2 linked regions of the Persicobacter psychrovividus genome follow. The protein of the gene in region 1 binds, or shares a complex with, the protein of each later gene. Links are inferred from orthologs where the notes say so. Each region holds a gene or a part of one and is shown in the gene's direction. Other genes may lie near its edges. The genes, in order: trxB and trxA.

The links.
Region 2: the proteins of trxB (region 1) and trxA are in contact, whole or in part, in a crystal structure (PDB 1F6M), measured with the Escherichia coli proteins. The link is inferred for Persicobacter psychrovividus from one-to-one orthologs.

Annotation. Positions count from the first base shown.
Region 1 is NZ_AP025292.1:1,138,361-1,148,128, forward strand. The notes cover bases 1-2,900. They hold trxB (thioredoxin-disulfide reductase), read left to right. Parts: upstream 1-922; coding sequence 923-1,879; downstream 1,880-2,900. Other genes in these bases: AABK40_RS05165 (sigma-70 family RNA polymerase sigma factor), read left to right, coding at 1-798; AABK40_RS05175 (peptidoglycan DD-metalloendopeptidase family protein), read left to right, coding at 1,903-2,900. In the rest of the region: more of AABK40_RS05175, read left to right, coding at 2,901-2,913; bacillithiol biosynthesis deacetylase BshB1, read left to right, coding at 2,913-3,641; AABK40_RS05185 (hypothetical protein), read right to left, coding at 3,707-4,318; pflA (pyruvate formate-lyase-activating protein), read right to left, coding at 4,473-5,243; pflB (formate C-acetyltransferase), read right to left, coding at 5,363-7,615; AABK40_RS05200 (formate/nitrite transporter family protein), read right to left, coding at 7,651-8,508; AABK40_RS05205 (hypothetical protein), read left to right, coding at 8,969-9,511; AABK40_RS05210 (hypothetical protein), read left to right, coding at 9,564-9,768.
Region 2 is NZ_AP025292.1:3,024,415-3,030,723, forward strand. Bases 3,402-6,309 are described here. They hold trxA (thioredoxin), read left to right. Parts: upstream 3,402-4,649; coding sequence 4,650-4,970; downstream 4,971-6,309. Other genes in these bases: AABK40_RS13060 (hypothetical protein), read right to left, coding at 3,402-3,582; AABK40_RS13065 (RNA polymerase sigma factor), read right to left, coding at 3,569-4,144; AABK40_RS13075 (DUF1349 domain-containing protein), read right to left, coding at 5,394-6,038; AABK40_RS13080 (malate dehydrogenase), read right to left, coding at 6,104-6,309. Outside these bases: AABK40_RS13045 (YeiH family protein), read right to left, coding at 1-381; AABK40_RS13050 (LysR substrate-binding domain-containing protein), read right to left, coding at 481-1,365; AABK40_RS13055 (hypothetical protein), read right to left, coding at 1,640-2,800; more of AABK40_RS13060, read right to left, coding at 2,821-3,401. UniProt on the Escherichia coli protein: Participates in various redox reactions through the reversible oxidation of its active center dithiol to a disulfide and catalyzes dithiol-disulfide exchange reactions.

The DNA of each region.
Region 1 (9,768 bases):
CAGGAAATTGGTAAGGTAGACTTATTGACCCCAGAGGAGGAGGTTACGTTAGCTAAGCGTATTCGTGAAGGAGATCAAATGGCATTGGAGAAATTAACCAAAGCCAATCTTCGTTTCGTAGTATCGGTAGCTAAACAATACCAAAATCAAGGCTTGTCTTTAGGTGATTTGATTAATGAAGGAAACCTTGGTTTGATTAAAGCCGCACAGCGCTTTGATGAAACTCGTGGTTTCAAATTTATCTCCTACGCAGTATGGTGGATCAGACAGTCGATTCTGCAAGCTTTGGCAGAGCAGTCTCGTATCGTCCGTTTACCTTTGAACCGTGTTGGGTCCCTAAACAAAATTTCTAAAACATTCTCTGAATTGGAGCAACGTTTCGAGCGTGAGCCTTCTCCAGAAGAATTGGCGGAAGTTTTGGATGTCAATACCTCTGAGGTGGTTGATACACTGAAAATCTCGGGTCGTCATGTATCTGTTGATGCACCTTTCGTTCAAGGGGAAGAAAACAGCCTGTTGGATGTATTGGAAAATGATACAGAAGATACTCCTGACTCAGAATTGATCAGTGATTCTTTGCGCCGCGAGGTACAACGAGCACTTTCTACACTTACGCAACGTGAGGCAGATGTTATTTCTCTTTACTTCGGATTGAATGGCGAGCAAGCCATGACCTTGGAAGAAATCGGGGAGAAATTCAACCTGACACGTGAGCGTGTGCGTCAGATTAAAGAAAAAGCGATTCGTCGTTTAAGACATACTTCGAGAAGCAAAGCACTTAAACCTTATTTAGGTTAATATCGCTTATAGCATATCAAAATATTCAATGTTAAAAGGTCTCTATAGAGACCTTTTTTTTGTAGAATTCTTCCGATATTTGAGCCATTGAAATGCTTATAATAAAAAACTAAATTATATCAACATGACTACAGAATCTATTGATGTTTTAATCATCGGATCAGGACCTGCAGGTTACACTGCCGCTATTTATGCTTCAAGAGCTGGTTTGCAGCCCGTAATGTATCAGGGAATTCAGCCTGGTGGTCAATTGACGATCACTAATGATGTGGAGAACTTTCCTGGCTACCCAGAAGGAATCAATGGCCCAACGATGATGATGGATTTCATGAGTCAGGCACAACGATTCGGAACAGATATCCGCACAGGTATTGCTACATCTGTGGACTTTTCTTCTTACCCTCATAAAGTGGTTATTGATGAATCACATGAGATTACCGCTAAGTCGGTCATCATCTCTACAGGTGCTTCGGCGAAATGGCTGGGATTGCCTTCTGAGGATGAATACAATGGACGTGGGGTATCTGCCTGTGCTGTTTGTGATGGATTCTTCTACCGTGGGCAAGATGTTGCCGTAGTTGGTGGCGGTGATACTGCTGCTGAAGAAGCGACCTATTTATCCAAATTGGCCAACAAAGTCTATTTGATTGTTCGCCGTGATGAAATGCGCGCATCGAAAATTATGCAAGCTCGTGTAGATAAAACACCAAATATTGAAGTGCTTTGGAACTCTTCAACTGACGAGGTTTTAGGGAATGAAGAAGGTGTTACAGGGGTTAGATTGATCAATAATGTAACGAAAGAAAAATCTGAAATTGAGGTTTCAGGATTTTTTGTTGCTATTGGTCATAAACCGAATACCGATATCTTCAAAAACTATGTTAATACTGATGAGGCTGGTTACATTATCACCGAAGCAGGAACATCCAAAACGAATGTAGAGGGCGTATTTGCCGCAGGTGATGCACAGGATAAACTATACCGTCAGGCAGTTACTGCTGCGGGTAGTGGATGTATGGCAGCCTTGGATGCTGAACGTTTCTTGGCAGAAAAAGAGATGGAACTTACACCAGAAAAATAAGCGTGAAAAGAAGTTATTTAATCATGATTTTTGCCATTGCAGTCGCTATGCCTGCAATGGCTCAAAAATCCCAAAAGCACTCTTTTTGGGATTTTTTTAAGTTCAAAAAGAAGCATAAAGTAGAGACGGTCTATATTCCCGATTCTGTACTGAATGCTACGTGGAAAGATGAGGCTTATCAAAAAGAAATGGAGGATCTTGATGATTTCTCCTACGTGTTTGATTCTCTCGAACTTGCTGAATTACAAAAACCTTTGCCTTCCCGTTTTGATTACGACGAGGAATGCCGTACCCACATCGGATCAGTTGAAATTCCATGTTTTTTCTTAGAGAGTCAGGACTTCTTTTCTTCCTGGTCAACAGTAAATCTAAACCCGTATCAGTACGATGGAACCAAGTTCCGCGATACTTTGGAGTTACCGTTGTATGATGAAAGGCACCCCTATGTGTCTCCTATAGCTAAGAAAACGCACATCACTTCCAATTTTGGGATGCGTCGCTATCGTTGGCATTATGGTACCGATTTGAAGGTGCAGACAGGTGATACCATCGTATCCGCTTTTGATGGAGTGGTGCGTATGGCAAAATATGATCGCCGCGGATATGGCTATTATGTATTGGTGCGTCACTCCAATGGCTTAGAGACCCTTTATGGCCACCTCTCCAAACGTCTGGTTGTTCCAGGTCAGGAAGTAAAGGCTGGCGAGGTAATCGGGCTGGGTGGAAGCACAGGGCGTTCATCGGGTTCTCATTTGCATTTTGAGATCAGGTATAGAGGAATGCCCATAGACCCCATGACAGTGGTAGATATTGATCAGCAGTTGCAGCTCAAATACAGGATTATGGAAGTGACCCCTCAAACCTTTGCCTATCTGAAAGAGGTTCGTAAGGTTGTACACCATCGGATTCGTCGAGGTGATACATTGAGTCATATTGCGAGAAGGTACCATACTTCTGTTACAAAAATTTGCAGACTCAACGGAATGAAACGAAGTAGCGTACTTAGAGTCGGAAAAACAATTCGAGTTAGATAATGAAACTGGATATATTAGTATTGGCCGCACATCCTGACGATGCAGAACTTTCCTGCTCAGGAACGATTGTAAAACACATTCGCGCGGGTAAATCCGTAGGGATTGTTGATTTTACAAGAGGAGAGTTGGGTACGCGGGGTAGCGCAGAAATACGAGACCGTGAGGCCCGCGCTTCAGCGGAGATTATGGGGCTGGCAGTTCGGGAGAACCTTCAATTTGCTGACGGCTTTTTTACCAACGATCAGGCCCATCAGATGGAAGTTATCCGTATGCTGAGAAAATACAAGCCTGAAGTGGTGTTTTGTAACGCGAAGGAAGACCGTCACCCTGATCATCAGAAAGGTGGCGAGCTGGCAACCGTGTCCTGTTTTCTTGCGGGCTTAAAGAAGATAGAAACTTTTGATGAAGGGCATACGCAGGAAGCATGGCGCCCCAAGGCTGTATATCAGTATATTCAGAGTAATTACATTGCTCCTGATTTTGTGGTGGATTGCTCAGAGGTATGGGATGTGAAAATGGCGGCAGTAAAGGCATTTTCCTCTCAGTTTTTCACGGGCGATACCGCTGACGGTAATGCCGAAGACCAAACCTTTATTTCTACGCCTGCTTTTGTAGAGTTCCTCAATGCCCGAGGGCGTGAGTATGGTCAACATATTGGTGTGCAATATGCTGAAGGTTTTACCACCACTCGATTAATGGGGGTGGATGATGTTTTTGACTTGATTTGATCTTAGTCTGAAAATATCAACATAAAAAAAGAGCGACTTTCTGAGGTAGATTGTCGCTCTTTTTTTTAGTATCCTCTTACGGATAATTGTATCATTTCAAGCTTTCGGCTATCCACGACACCTATTTTTTTCTTGTTGGCTGTCAGTACATCAAAAGCGTGTCCTTTAGGAATTAGCGTGTTAATCACCCCTTCCTGGTTGGTTTCCATTTTTCGGCTTTTTCCTGAGTTCTGCTCTTTCAGAAATACGGGTTGGTGACTGATTTTATTGTTGGCTTCATCAAAGACCGTCATTTTGAGCACCGCACTGTTGCTGGTTGGCATCAGTTGGCCGTCATTGTAAAACGGAAGCTGAATAGCGGTAAAGTACCGTTGATTTTCTTTTTTTGGAAGGCTGACCTTTTCAATTTTGTTGGACAGCTCGGTGCTAATCCAATAATGGCCTCCTGTGGGTACCTTTCCGATTACCACGCCTCGGGCATCTGCTTGCATGCTGTATACCTCATGGGTGTGAAGATGCTCCAGTTTAATAGCGCCACTGTAAGGCTGATCTTTTAGATTGTGGAAAGTTATTTGGATCACACTTTCGGAGGCGGTGGGGGTGAGCTCCTGTGCCTTTAATGCAAAAGGAATTAGGCTTAGGAGAATATAGGCTAAAATGGGTAGGCGTTTTTTCATCTTGTTACTATTATTCGGTTTGTATTTTTATTAAGTGATTTTTGTCGAAATGGTTGGGCGAATCACTTAATAAATAATTCTTCGCTAAGTTATATATTTTAACAGAAACACAAAATAAAAGGACGGCCATAAATTGACCGTCCCTAAATTATATTTATTTCACTTTAACTTCCTTGAAGTACTTTCTTAGAATATCAGCAGCTTGTTGAGTTTCTGCTTCGGTAGGGGGCTCTACGCCCTCCAATTCATATTTCCATCCCATTACTTCCCACTTGTTTACGCCTAATTTGTGGTAAGGAATAAGCTCAATTTTTTCAATGCTTTTATAGTCTTTGAAGTGCTGACCAAGCGCCTCAATATGCTCTGGTTGATCTGACCAGCCTGGGACCAATACGTATCTTAGCCAGAGTGTTTTTCCTGTTTCTTCTCGATATTCTGCGAGTTTCAGGGTGGTGAGGTTGGATGCTCCCGTTAATTTTTTGTGCCACTCATTGTCAAAGTGCTTCACGTCGAGCATAACGGTATCCGTCTCTTCCAGTAATTCTTTGGTGTGTTGATCTAAAACACGGCCGTTGGTGTCGAGGCAGGTGTTAATCCCTTCTTCGTGCAACAGCTTAAATAATTCAAGGATTCGAGACCTTTGTAGTAATGGCTCACCTCCTGAGATTGTTACCCCTCCGATGCCCCTGAAGTATGACTTCATGTTTTTAGCACGTCGGATAATTTCTTTTAGTTCAATGAACTTACCTCCTTTTACATCGATCGTGTCAGGGTTTTGGCAGTATAGGCAACGGAACTGGCAGCCTTGTGCAAAAATGACCAATCGAATACCTGGCCCGTCATGCGTTCCAAAAGATTCAATGGAATGAATACGTAATTCATGACTTTCTACGTTGAGGTGGGAGGCGTCTTGTTCTGGAAGCATGTTGTTTGTGTTTTATTGGTAATTGATGCTAAATATCAAAAAAAAGGCGCTCGAAGAAAAGAGCGCCTTTAATAATTTGCAAATCTTCAAATTAACCGAAGCTAATTAAAAGAAGTGTATTACATGTTCTCGTGGAAAGTACGAGCGATAACTTCTAATTGGTGTGCTTTAGACAAACGAACGAAGTTTACAGCGTAACCAGAAACACGAATAGTCAATTGAGGATATTCTTCTGGGTTTTCGTAAGCGTCCATCAAAGTTTCACGGTTCAATACGTTTACGTTCAAGTGGTGAGCCATTTCAGCTTCAGTTTCACCGTTGAAGTAACCGTCCATCATGTTCACCAAGTTTACGATTTGATCCTTACGATCAGCACCCAAAGCTTTAGGAACAATAGAGAATGTGTTAGAGATACCGTCTTGAGCATCATTGTAGTCCAATTTAGCTACAGAGTTCAATGAAGCAACAGCACCTGTTTTGTCACGTCCGTGCATTGGGTTAGCACCTGGAGCGAAAGCTTCACCAGCTTTACGGCCATCAGGAGTAGCACCCGTTTTCTTACCGTACATTACGTTTGAAGTAATGGTCAACAATGACATTGTTGGAACCGCGTTACGGTAAGTTTTATGTTTCTTCAATTGCTCGAAGAAGTAGTGTGTGATCTCTTTAGCGATTGTATCTACAGATTCGATATCGTTACCGAACTCAGGATATTCACCTTCAGTTTTGAAATCAACAGCCAAACCTTGCTCGTTACGAACAGCAGTTACTTTAGCATTTTTAATCGCAGACAATGAATCGGCGATGATAGAAATACCAGCAGCACCGTAAGCCATATCGATACCTGGCTCAGTGTCCAAGAATGCAAATTGTGCTTTTTCGTAGTAGTAGTGATCGTGAGTGTAGTGGATGATGTTCATCGACTTCACATATACACGAGCAACTTCGTCCATCGCTTTCTTGAAACGATCCATTACTTCGTCGTAGTTCAATACGTCAGAAGTCAATGGCTCGATACCTTCGATACAAGTTACACCGTCTTTTTCTTCACGACCGCCGTTGATAGCCAACAACAATGTCTTAGGAAGGTTAGTACGTGCACCAAAGAACTGGATACGCTTACCGATAGTTTGTTGAGATACACAACAAGCGATACCGTAATCATCAGATCCGCGGTTTGGACGCATCAAGTCATCATTTTCGTACTGTACAGATGAAGTATCGATAGATACCTGAGCACAGAATTCTTTGAAACCTTGAGGCAATGCTTCAGACCAAAGTACAGTCAAGTTTGGCTCAGGAGATGGTCCCAAGTTGTACAATGTCTGCAAGAAACGGAATGAAGATTTTGTTACTTTAGTACGGCCGTCGTTGAATTGACCACCAATAGACTCAGTTACCCATGTTGGGTCACCACCGAAGATCTCATCGTAAGCACCTGGACGCAAGTGACGAACCATACGCAATTTCATTACGAAGTGGTCAACGATCTCTTGTGCACCTGACTCATCCAAAGTACCGTCAGCCAAATCTTTCTCGAAGAAGATGTCCAAGAAAGAAGAAACGTTACCCAAAGACATTGCAGCACCATCTTGTTCTTTGATGGCTGCCAAGTAAGCGAAGTATACCCACTGAGTAGCTTCTTTTGCAGTAGTTGCAGGAGCAGATACGTCGAAACCGTAGAATCCAGCCAATACCTCGATGTCTTTCAATGCATTGATTTGCATTGTAACTTCTTGGCGAAGACGCACTTGGTGAGCGATATCCTCTCCAGATACTTCAATAGCGTTGAAATCAGCTGTTTTAGCTGCAATCAAAGCAGTAGTACCATATAAAGCCAAACGACGGTAGTCACCAATTATACGACCACGTGCGTAGTTATCTGGCAAACCAGTCAATACACCCTTAGAACGGAATGTACGGATCTCTTTGTCATAAGCGTTAAATACCGCTTGGTTGTGATCAGTAACATATTTAAAGATCTCAGTTACCTGAGGATCAACAGTCATTCCACGCTCTTTAACAGCGTTTTCAACCACGCGGTATCCACCGTAAGGCTTCATCGCGCGCTTTAGCAATTCGTCAGTCTGAAGACCTACGATTTGCTCTTCACCCTCAATAATGTACCCAGCTTTGTGGCTTGTAGTAGAAGAGATTGTATGCGTATCGATGTCACGACATCCGTCATTCGCACGCTCTTCTTTCATACCTGCTGCACAAGCTTCCCAAAGTTTTTTGGTTGCTTCTGTTGGACCAGCAAGGAATGAGGCATCTCCTTCATAAGGAGTGATATTCAATTCTACGAAGCTTTTTGGATCAATTGTAGTAGACCAAGCACCTTCTTTAAAGCCGAGTTTTTTAACTTCTGCCATTTCTAAGGAATTTATATTTAAAAGGTATTTTTAAATTATTTGTTAAGCAGCTCTCCAGTTTCAGTAACTACAGAGTCTGACTTGTTTTCGTTTTGATCAACATTTTTCAGGTAAATGTACCAGTAGGCTAATCCCACAAATACAAATCCGCCGACAATGTTGCCTAATGTTGCTACAATCAGGTTATTTCCGATGAACTGTCCCCAAGTGATTGGAGCGCCACAGAAAATCGCTGCAGGTATAATATACATATTTGCAACGCAGTGTTCAAACCCAAAGGTGACAAATGTCATCACTGGAAGCCAAATACAAAAGATCTTGCTGAAAGTATCCTTTGCAGAGTAAGCCATCCAGGCAGCCATACAAACCATCCAGTTTGCGCCAACGGCTTTTACAAATGTTACCCAAAGGTGTGCTTCATTTGCCTGACTTGGTAGTGTTCCTACTTTGTGTTCCGCAATATGAAACATATAAGTAAGTGCTGCACCATGGAAGAATCCGATTTCTTTAGTAAAGAACCAAGCGACCAAGACTCCGCCGACAATGTTTCCTGCATAAACCAATCCCCATACTCTTAACACCGGAAGGAAGCTGGTTTGTTTTCGGAAAAACGGAATCGGCATTGCTGCACATGCACTGGTGAAGATTTCTCCGCCACCAATCATACACATGATGAATCCTACTGGGAAGGTACAACCAAGGATGAAACTTTTCATTCCTGGATCCAAACTTGGGGATCCGCCAGCAATTTGGATTGCAAGCATAAACCCTAATGCGATGAATGCGCCTCCAATAATTGATAATAAAAACAAACGCCCTGTTGAGTGTCCATTTTTTTCGTAAGCTGAATCGCTGAATACTTTAGCGATTTCTTTTGGTTTTAAAAGTGCCATATAATAGTAAAACGTAAATTTTTCAGCGGAGGGTTAGGGTTTTTGTGTTTTTTTCGCTGTTGATTACAATACAAATGTGAAAGCTTTTTTTTTATTTAAACATGACCGATGTTAGCATTAAACCAAATCTTTATCATGTTTTAAGGCTTTTTAGGCCGTTTTTGAGGTTTATTTCAAGTTTTTCACTCTTTGCGTCTTTTTTTGTAATCTTTTTAATTCTTATAAAATGAAATGTCTTTTTTGTTAATAGCGAAAATTCGCTGATAACGAATAAGATCAAGCGATGAGGGTTTGATTATCGTTCAATGTGCTTATCAAATAAATAGAATTTGGATAAACACTTATTTTTTTTGTTTAAAAACATGAAATAACCGTCATTGTATAGGAGAAAAGCATAAAGCATTTAATTTTTAATTATATTTACTCCGAAATACAACCTTATATTAACCTAATGAAGTGTATGAGATTCTTTACTATGTTCTTCCTGCTGCTGATAGGAGCAACTTCGATCAGCCTCGGGCAAACCTTACGACCTGGAAAAGGAGTTGGGGAGTTAACCCTGGGGATGACCATTGATGATGTGACCTGGATTTTGGGCTTTGAGGGGAAGCGCATCAGTTATGATGATTATCTTACCGCCTCGGTACAGTCGAATCCAAAATCCTTACCAGAAACCAAGATTGATTTTGATTATTGTCTGGACTATGTTTTTATCATGACATTGCCTGTGGAGAAAATTTTCATGAAGGATGATAAAGTCGTCATGATTCAATTAAGTAGCTTTCCTGATTACAACAAAATTCTGTGTGAAGATATTGAGACCGACAATGGAGTACGCTTCTTTGAGGATGCATCGGTGCTTGATCAGCACTTTAAGAAGGGAACTGCGGGCCCGTCAGCATTGCACAGCAATTTGTCCAATATTTTTTATTATAACGAAGGTATCGCCTTCGGTTTAGAAAAGGACAAGATTCGTGCCATGTACATTTTCGATCCTCAATAGTTTTGGTCCATTTTTAATCGAAAATCGACTACTCCAATTAATTCAAAGACCTATGAATATTTTTAGTAAGCCTATTATTCTCGCCTTCTTCATAGGCGCTATCCTTGCCTTTTCCTGTGAATCCGCAGAAAAAGAAAAAGCGGGCAAGGTGAAAGTTGCCAAAACACAGACCGAGCGATTGACGACCATCGCTGATGCCATTCCGGCGCCGTCGGTCATTCCGCAGATGGTTAAATCTACGGGTGTAGCCTATCAGT
Region 2 (6,309 bases), 1.9 Mb from region 1 along the record:
GGCGCTACCTCCACAAATGGCCGTTCCACAGGCAATCAATAAACCTGCTTCTTTTTCGAGTTTAAAAACCTTTGTAAAGATTAAACCAAGCACGAGTGTTACGCTGATGGTAATGGCTGTTATGCCAAATCCTTCCCCTCCAATAGCCATGGCTTCTTTGAACGACATCCCAAAGCCCATACCTACAATTGCGGTATTAAGCAGTATTTTAGTCCATTTATGCGATTTGGCCTGATAAGAGGTACTGACAAAATTAGACAGCAGCATGCCGAGAATCAGTGCGATAAAAGGGCTGCAGATGGGTGAAAGGCAAAACAAGCCGACCACCCACCAAAGGATTTTTTTCTGATCAGGCTTAGCCGCTATTGTTAATGTGTTCATGTATTCTTCTTTTGATTCCTGTGTCGAAGCGACATTACAAAAGAAGAAAAAAGGCATGAATAAAAGTTATGCTAAATCTTTATTCAAAATAACCACAGGTTATGACTTTAAAAAGCGAAGGAAGAGTCCGCCTAAATCCGAGAGTGCCTGTTGCCCATGTTGTACCAAAAAAAGCGGGCGTTTGATATGCCATTGTTTGGCGTCTATTATTTCCAACCGATGCAGCAACTCATCTTCAATAGCACACTGCGGTAAAAATGCGCAAACATCTGTATGGCGTAAATAAGACTTGATGGCCTCTGTACTGCCCAACATCATTTGAATGTTCATCTGATTCAACCGCACGCCCTTATTTTGCAGATAATGCTCAATAACAACCAACGTACCAGAGCCTGTTTCCCTGAATACAAAAGGCATTTTCGGCAATGCCTCAAGCCCTTTGGCCTCCCATTGTTTTTTCCATTGGCTCCCTTTTCTGCAGACCATCAGCAGGTCGTCCTGCCACAGGTCATCATATTTCAGTCCGTGGTGAAAAGTATCTCCCTCAGACAGCCCAAAATCCACCTGATTTTGCCTGACCAGGTTTTCCACCTCCGTTGTATTGCCACTTTCAAGGTGAATAATTATTTCAGGATGCTGCGCCTTAAATTCAGAAAGGTATTTTGGCAAAATATATTGTGCAATGGTGGTACTGGCCGCTATCCGAAGTGTTCCGCTATACGATCCTTTAAACTCCTGCATGGCAAAATCCATTTGCGCATACTTTTGCATAATGCCCATCACATGCTCATGCAGCCGCTCGCCAGCCGCAGTCAGCTGTATCTCATTCCCACGACGGATAAATAACGGTATGCCCCAATGTTCCTCCAGGGCTTTAATATGTTTGGAAATTGCAGGCTGACTCACAAAAAGGGCATGTGCTGCCGCGGTAAAGCTTTTCAGCCTAACCACCATTTCAAAAACTTGTAATCGGAAATCGAACATAAATAACGAAGCGGCTTGTTTCTCTCAAAAGTAAAAAAGCCATGCAAGGAACATGGCTTCTTTAAGGATAAATTATTTCAGCAATCGTAAGAATCCTTCAGTCACTAAAGCCACAACGCTCAATATTTACACAATAGTTTTGTCCCCACGATTAATTTTTACACCAATCCGTTCTGTTTGGAGCGAATTCAGTAGTCATCTGCCTAAACTTCGGATAGAAGATCAGACGATCATGGAGGGCTGTGGCGCTATGCTAAGAATAACAACAATTCGTTTATCTGATCTGGAAAGTTACCCCTATGGTGAAAGCATTCAGCTCAGGTGCATGATCTTTCTGAAAGATCGGGTTCAGGTCGTAAGCCACAAAGAACTGGCTGTCTTCCCAACCCAACTGCGCACGGAGACCGTAGCGCAGGTTTTCAAGATAAAAATCCTTATGACTTTTCGGCTTATTGGTAGAGCCGTCCACTTTTTGCTTTACTTTGGTGTGCGCCCCTATTCGGTAACCGCCATAAACCCCTGCACCAATACTTAACCCACGATAGCGAGGACCAATTTTAAAAGTCGGAATAAACGAAGCGTTAATGTAAGGCACCGTCAGTTTAGATTTGATAGAACTGATATTTGGCGCCGTTTCATGAACAAATTCCAGCTCGTCAGGCCCTTTGACCAACCGAACAGTAGCATCCTGAAACTTGAAGTTATACCATGAAATGCTGGTGGAAAAATCAAACCCAAAATGGTTGCCAAGCATCAGCATATAACCTCCTCCAAGCCCCACATACCACGACCCCCACGGTCTTACGTTATAAGGTTGATTTCCACTGACCGTCTTGCCATCTTCCAGCCAGTTGTTTCCGCCGAAATCTATCAGGCCATAGCCATAAGAGCGACGTTTGGCGGGCTTATCACGGTACTTTTTATTAATCTCCATCTTGTATTTCTCGCCCCAATAAATGCCCATGCCTTCGTCATTATCAAAGCGCATCGCTCCTTGGGCCTCAAGATCCTTGTTCATCTCAGAATCCTTTCCGTAATGGATAATCAACCGTTTCTTCTCTTTCACAGGCTGTTTCTGATATTTCTTCCCGCGCTTTCTGAAAGCCTCATCGGAATGATCTTCAAGCGGTGCATCGAAAGGCTCAAGGGTATTTTCAGCCCTCAGATAAGTGTCATCAGTCTTTTTAATCACCAGTTTCTCCTTTTTGACCGAGTCTGCCGCCACGTCCATATCTTGCAGAATCTGATTGACGTCAAGTACTTTCAGCTCTTTCAAGGCCTCTTTATCATTGGCGATGATCAAGATTTTCGCCCCTTTATTGGTTTCCACCTTGAGGGTGTCGGTTACTGGTGAGGTGCCTGAGGCCAGGGCCTGCACCGAAAAATAAACACAGCAAATGAGGCAAAATACGATTTTGCGATATTGATTGTCCATGAGTATGAATTATAAGGTTGTTATCTTCTTCTAAGTTTTGAAAATTGTTTGGCGATAAATTGCTCGCCGTCCTGACGTTGGTTCCACTTCTTTTCCAAAAAGCCTTTCACTTTGTCGATCGGTTTTTCTTCGGAAGGAATATAGGTGATCGTCACCGCTACACCACTCCGCTGATCGGGCAAGCTTTCCTCCATCGCCAAAAGTGACTCGTCTGACGCTGCCGCAGGTGCCGCAATCACTTTTTCCACCTCTTCCAATGCCACTTCAGTATGCATTTCAATTTTTACAGGTTCAGGCGCAGCCATCGCGAGGGTCTGAACAGGAAGGGCCTTTACCACAGCCCGTTCCTTCACGGGCGTTGGCCTTGCTTTCGCTATTTTCGGTGCCCTGTGTTGCGGTCGCTTGTGTGCCTTCTTTGGCACTGCTGCCGCAATTTCCGTGGCTCCACGGCTCGGCGTGGTGGTTTCTGCCTTCGAAATGTTGGTCGCCAAGGCTGAAACATCAGGCTTAATCAGCTGGTGCTTCTGCTCCACCTTGGTGTCCTCCACCTGCTGGCTCAGCATCGGCACCTGCCGCAGCACCGTTCTTAATGATAAATAATAGCCCCCGCCAACAAAACTCAGCAACAGCAATAAACTTGCTGCCACCCGCCAGTAAGGCATGCCCCTTCTCGAGGAAGACTTTTGCTGAAGCCCCATAGCAATTTGGCTCCATGCCTCAGCAGAAGGTGGGGTTTCGTGCTGGGATAATTTATCCTTGAATTCTTGATCAAAAATTTCCATTTCCCTTTATTTCAATTTTTTCCAATGCTTTTATTTGTTGCTGAAGCAGTTGTCGTGCACGGCTCAGCTGTGACTTTGAGGTATTGATACTGATCTCAAGTTGGTCAGCGATTTCCTGATGACTAAAGCCCTCTATGGCATACAGGTTAAAAACCGTTCGGTAACCTGTAGGCAACTGCTCAATAAGCATCATCAGTTCATCCGCTTGCAGGTCACTGTCTGCTTGCAAAGGGGCTTCATGGGATGCTTCTTCCACCTCCACAAAAAGCACCGCTCGCTTTTCCTTTCTCAGGTACATCAGGCATTCGTTCACCATAATTTTGCGAATCCATGCCTGCAGCTTCCCTTCACCACTAAAAGAATCAATACACTCGAACACCTTCAGAAACCCCTGTACCATGACGCTTTCCGCCTCCTGAGCATCCGCCACATAGCGTCGGCAAACCGACAGCATCTGCGGGGCCACTTGCTCATAGAGCAATCGCTGCTGCTGAGGGTCGCCCTTTCGGCAGCCCTCCAAGAGGCGATCCTCTTTAGATTTTGGCTTAAAACGTAAAAACATGGGGTAAATGATATAGCATAAATTTCAGGATGTTCACCTACATGATGATCGCAGGGGGCAAATGGTTGCATGAAGATTTGAAAAAAAATCTCCCGCTCAAAAGAACAACAACAAAACCCTGTAAAAGAGTGAATTACCCCCGAAAAAACTTTTTCAAAAACAAAGATAGGGAATTCAGCAGTTGAAAAGCAGCTTGCTGAGGCTTAAAAAAATCTCTGATTGAAAAGCCTTATAGACTCATTAGCAAAGAGTATAAAATAAAATTTATTTTGTAATTTAGAATGACAATATTTGGGGTATCAAATTACAATTAACCGCCTGCGTGGTTTGTAAGGCCTAATGTCATCTATAACTGACAGAAAGGCAGGCTTTTGAGCTTGGTCTGATTTATGACTACAAAACACGTAAATGCCTGTTAGCTGACAATCCCTTTGGGCGTGTTCAGCGTACATTTGATTATCTAAAGCATTTAAAATCTAATACATAAAAAATTAATTTTACTACTATGGGTAAAGCTATTGAAATTACCGACGCAAACTTCCAAGAAATCATCAACAGCGACACGCCAGTATTGGTTGACTTTTGGGCTGAATGGTGTGGACCATGTAAAATGATTGGGCCAGTAGTTGAGGAATTGGCGGGTGAGTACGAAGGTAAAGCAGTAATCGGTAAAATGGATGTTGATGCTAACCCATCTACTCCAGGACAATTCGGTATTCGTTCTATCCCAACTTTGTTGGTATTCAAAAATGGCGAAGTTGTAGACAAGCAAGTTGGTGTTGCAGCCAAAACAGCTTTAGCGGCTAAATTGGACGCTCAGCTGTAAGCTACCGTCGATATAAAACACTGAAACCACGCTTTTGGGCGTGGTTTTTTTTGTGTCCTGATTTTCGATCCGCAGATAAATTGGGTTGGTGTTTTAGACCATGATTACCTTGATTTACAGGATTACCATGATTTTTTATTTTGCATAAACCTACCCTATCGCGAGAGTCCCTCTCGTGATAGCAAATCATAAGACCTATCAGGGGCTATTGCATAACCGTAATTTAAAATTGCCCTACAAAACTTTATTCTATTTGGTGCGGGCGATCCCACGTGTTCGCCCGAAACTAACGTTATAATGATTGTTTCGGTCAGATACACGGGTCTGACCCTACCAAAACGAAATATTATTTGATGATATAAACTACAATCAAGTTGCGCGACAGCCCCCTACGAAATGGAAATCTGTGGTTAAAAAAACATCCTACTGATGATCCTTCAGCCATTCCAGCCGGCGCTCATCTGCGAGATGCTTCACCTTGAAATCCTTGAAAGTTGCCTCAAATCCATCACCATCAGGGCTTGCGGCCATCATTCCAACCTTAACAGGCACCTGCTCGGGCAAATAGGAGAGGCCAGCCATGGCATAGTTTTTACCGTCCGTAGAATAGAAAATTTCCACCCCATCTCGGCGACGCGTTGCTTTAATCCAAATGGCATCTGGTTTTTCCTTGAGGGCGGTTACTCCCCAGCTGCTGACACCATTGGTGGTCACTACACTGAAATGATAAACCCCATCAACGTATTCAATGCCCGTTTTAATCCAGTGCTTTTCATCTACCCGCAACATCAAGCCCATTTGGTCATAGCGGGATTTATAAGCCCCCTCAATCTTTACCGAAGTTTCAAACTCTCCTCCCCGAAGGGTATATAAAAATGGGCCATCGTCAACGGTAAAGCCATAATGGGTTTTTACCCAATAATCTGACTGCGGAGTAACCTGCATTTTCAACTCCTGATTTTTGATGCTCCACTGAGCAGGTTCATTGAACCACTGCATATGGTTCAGATCCTGCGCAAATGCCTGCTGAGCACAAAGCATTCCTAAGGCTAAAACAATCTTCTTCATGCTGCAAAAGTAAAAAAGCCCACCACAATGGGTGAGCTTTATCAATTTATTTTTTTAAGCTAAAATTAAGCTTCCTGTGTCAAAAGACCATTGGTTTTCTTCACGCCTTCCGCTGAAGCAGTCAATTTTGCTTTTTCGTCTTCATTCAAAGCAACCTCTACGATTTGCTCGATACCGTTTTTACCGATAATTACCGGAACACCGATACAAAGGTCAGAAAGACCATACTCGCCATCCAACAATGCTGAACAAGGGAACATTTTCTTAGAAT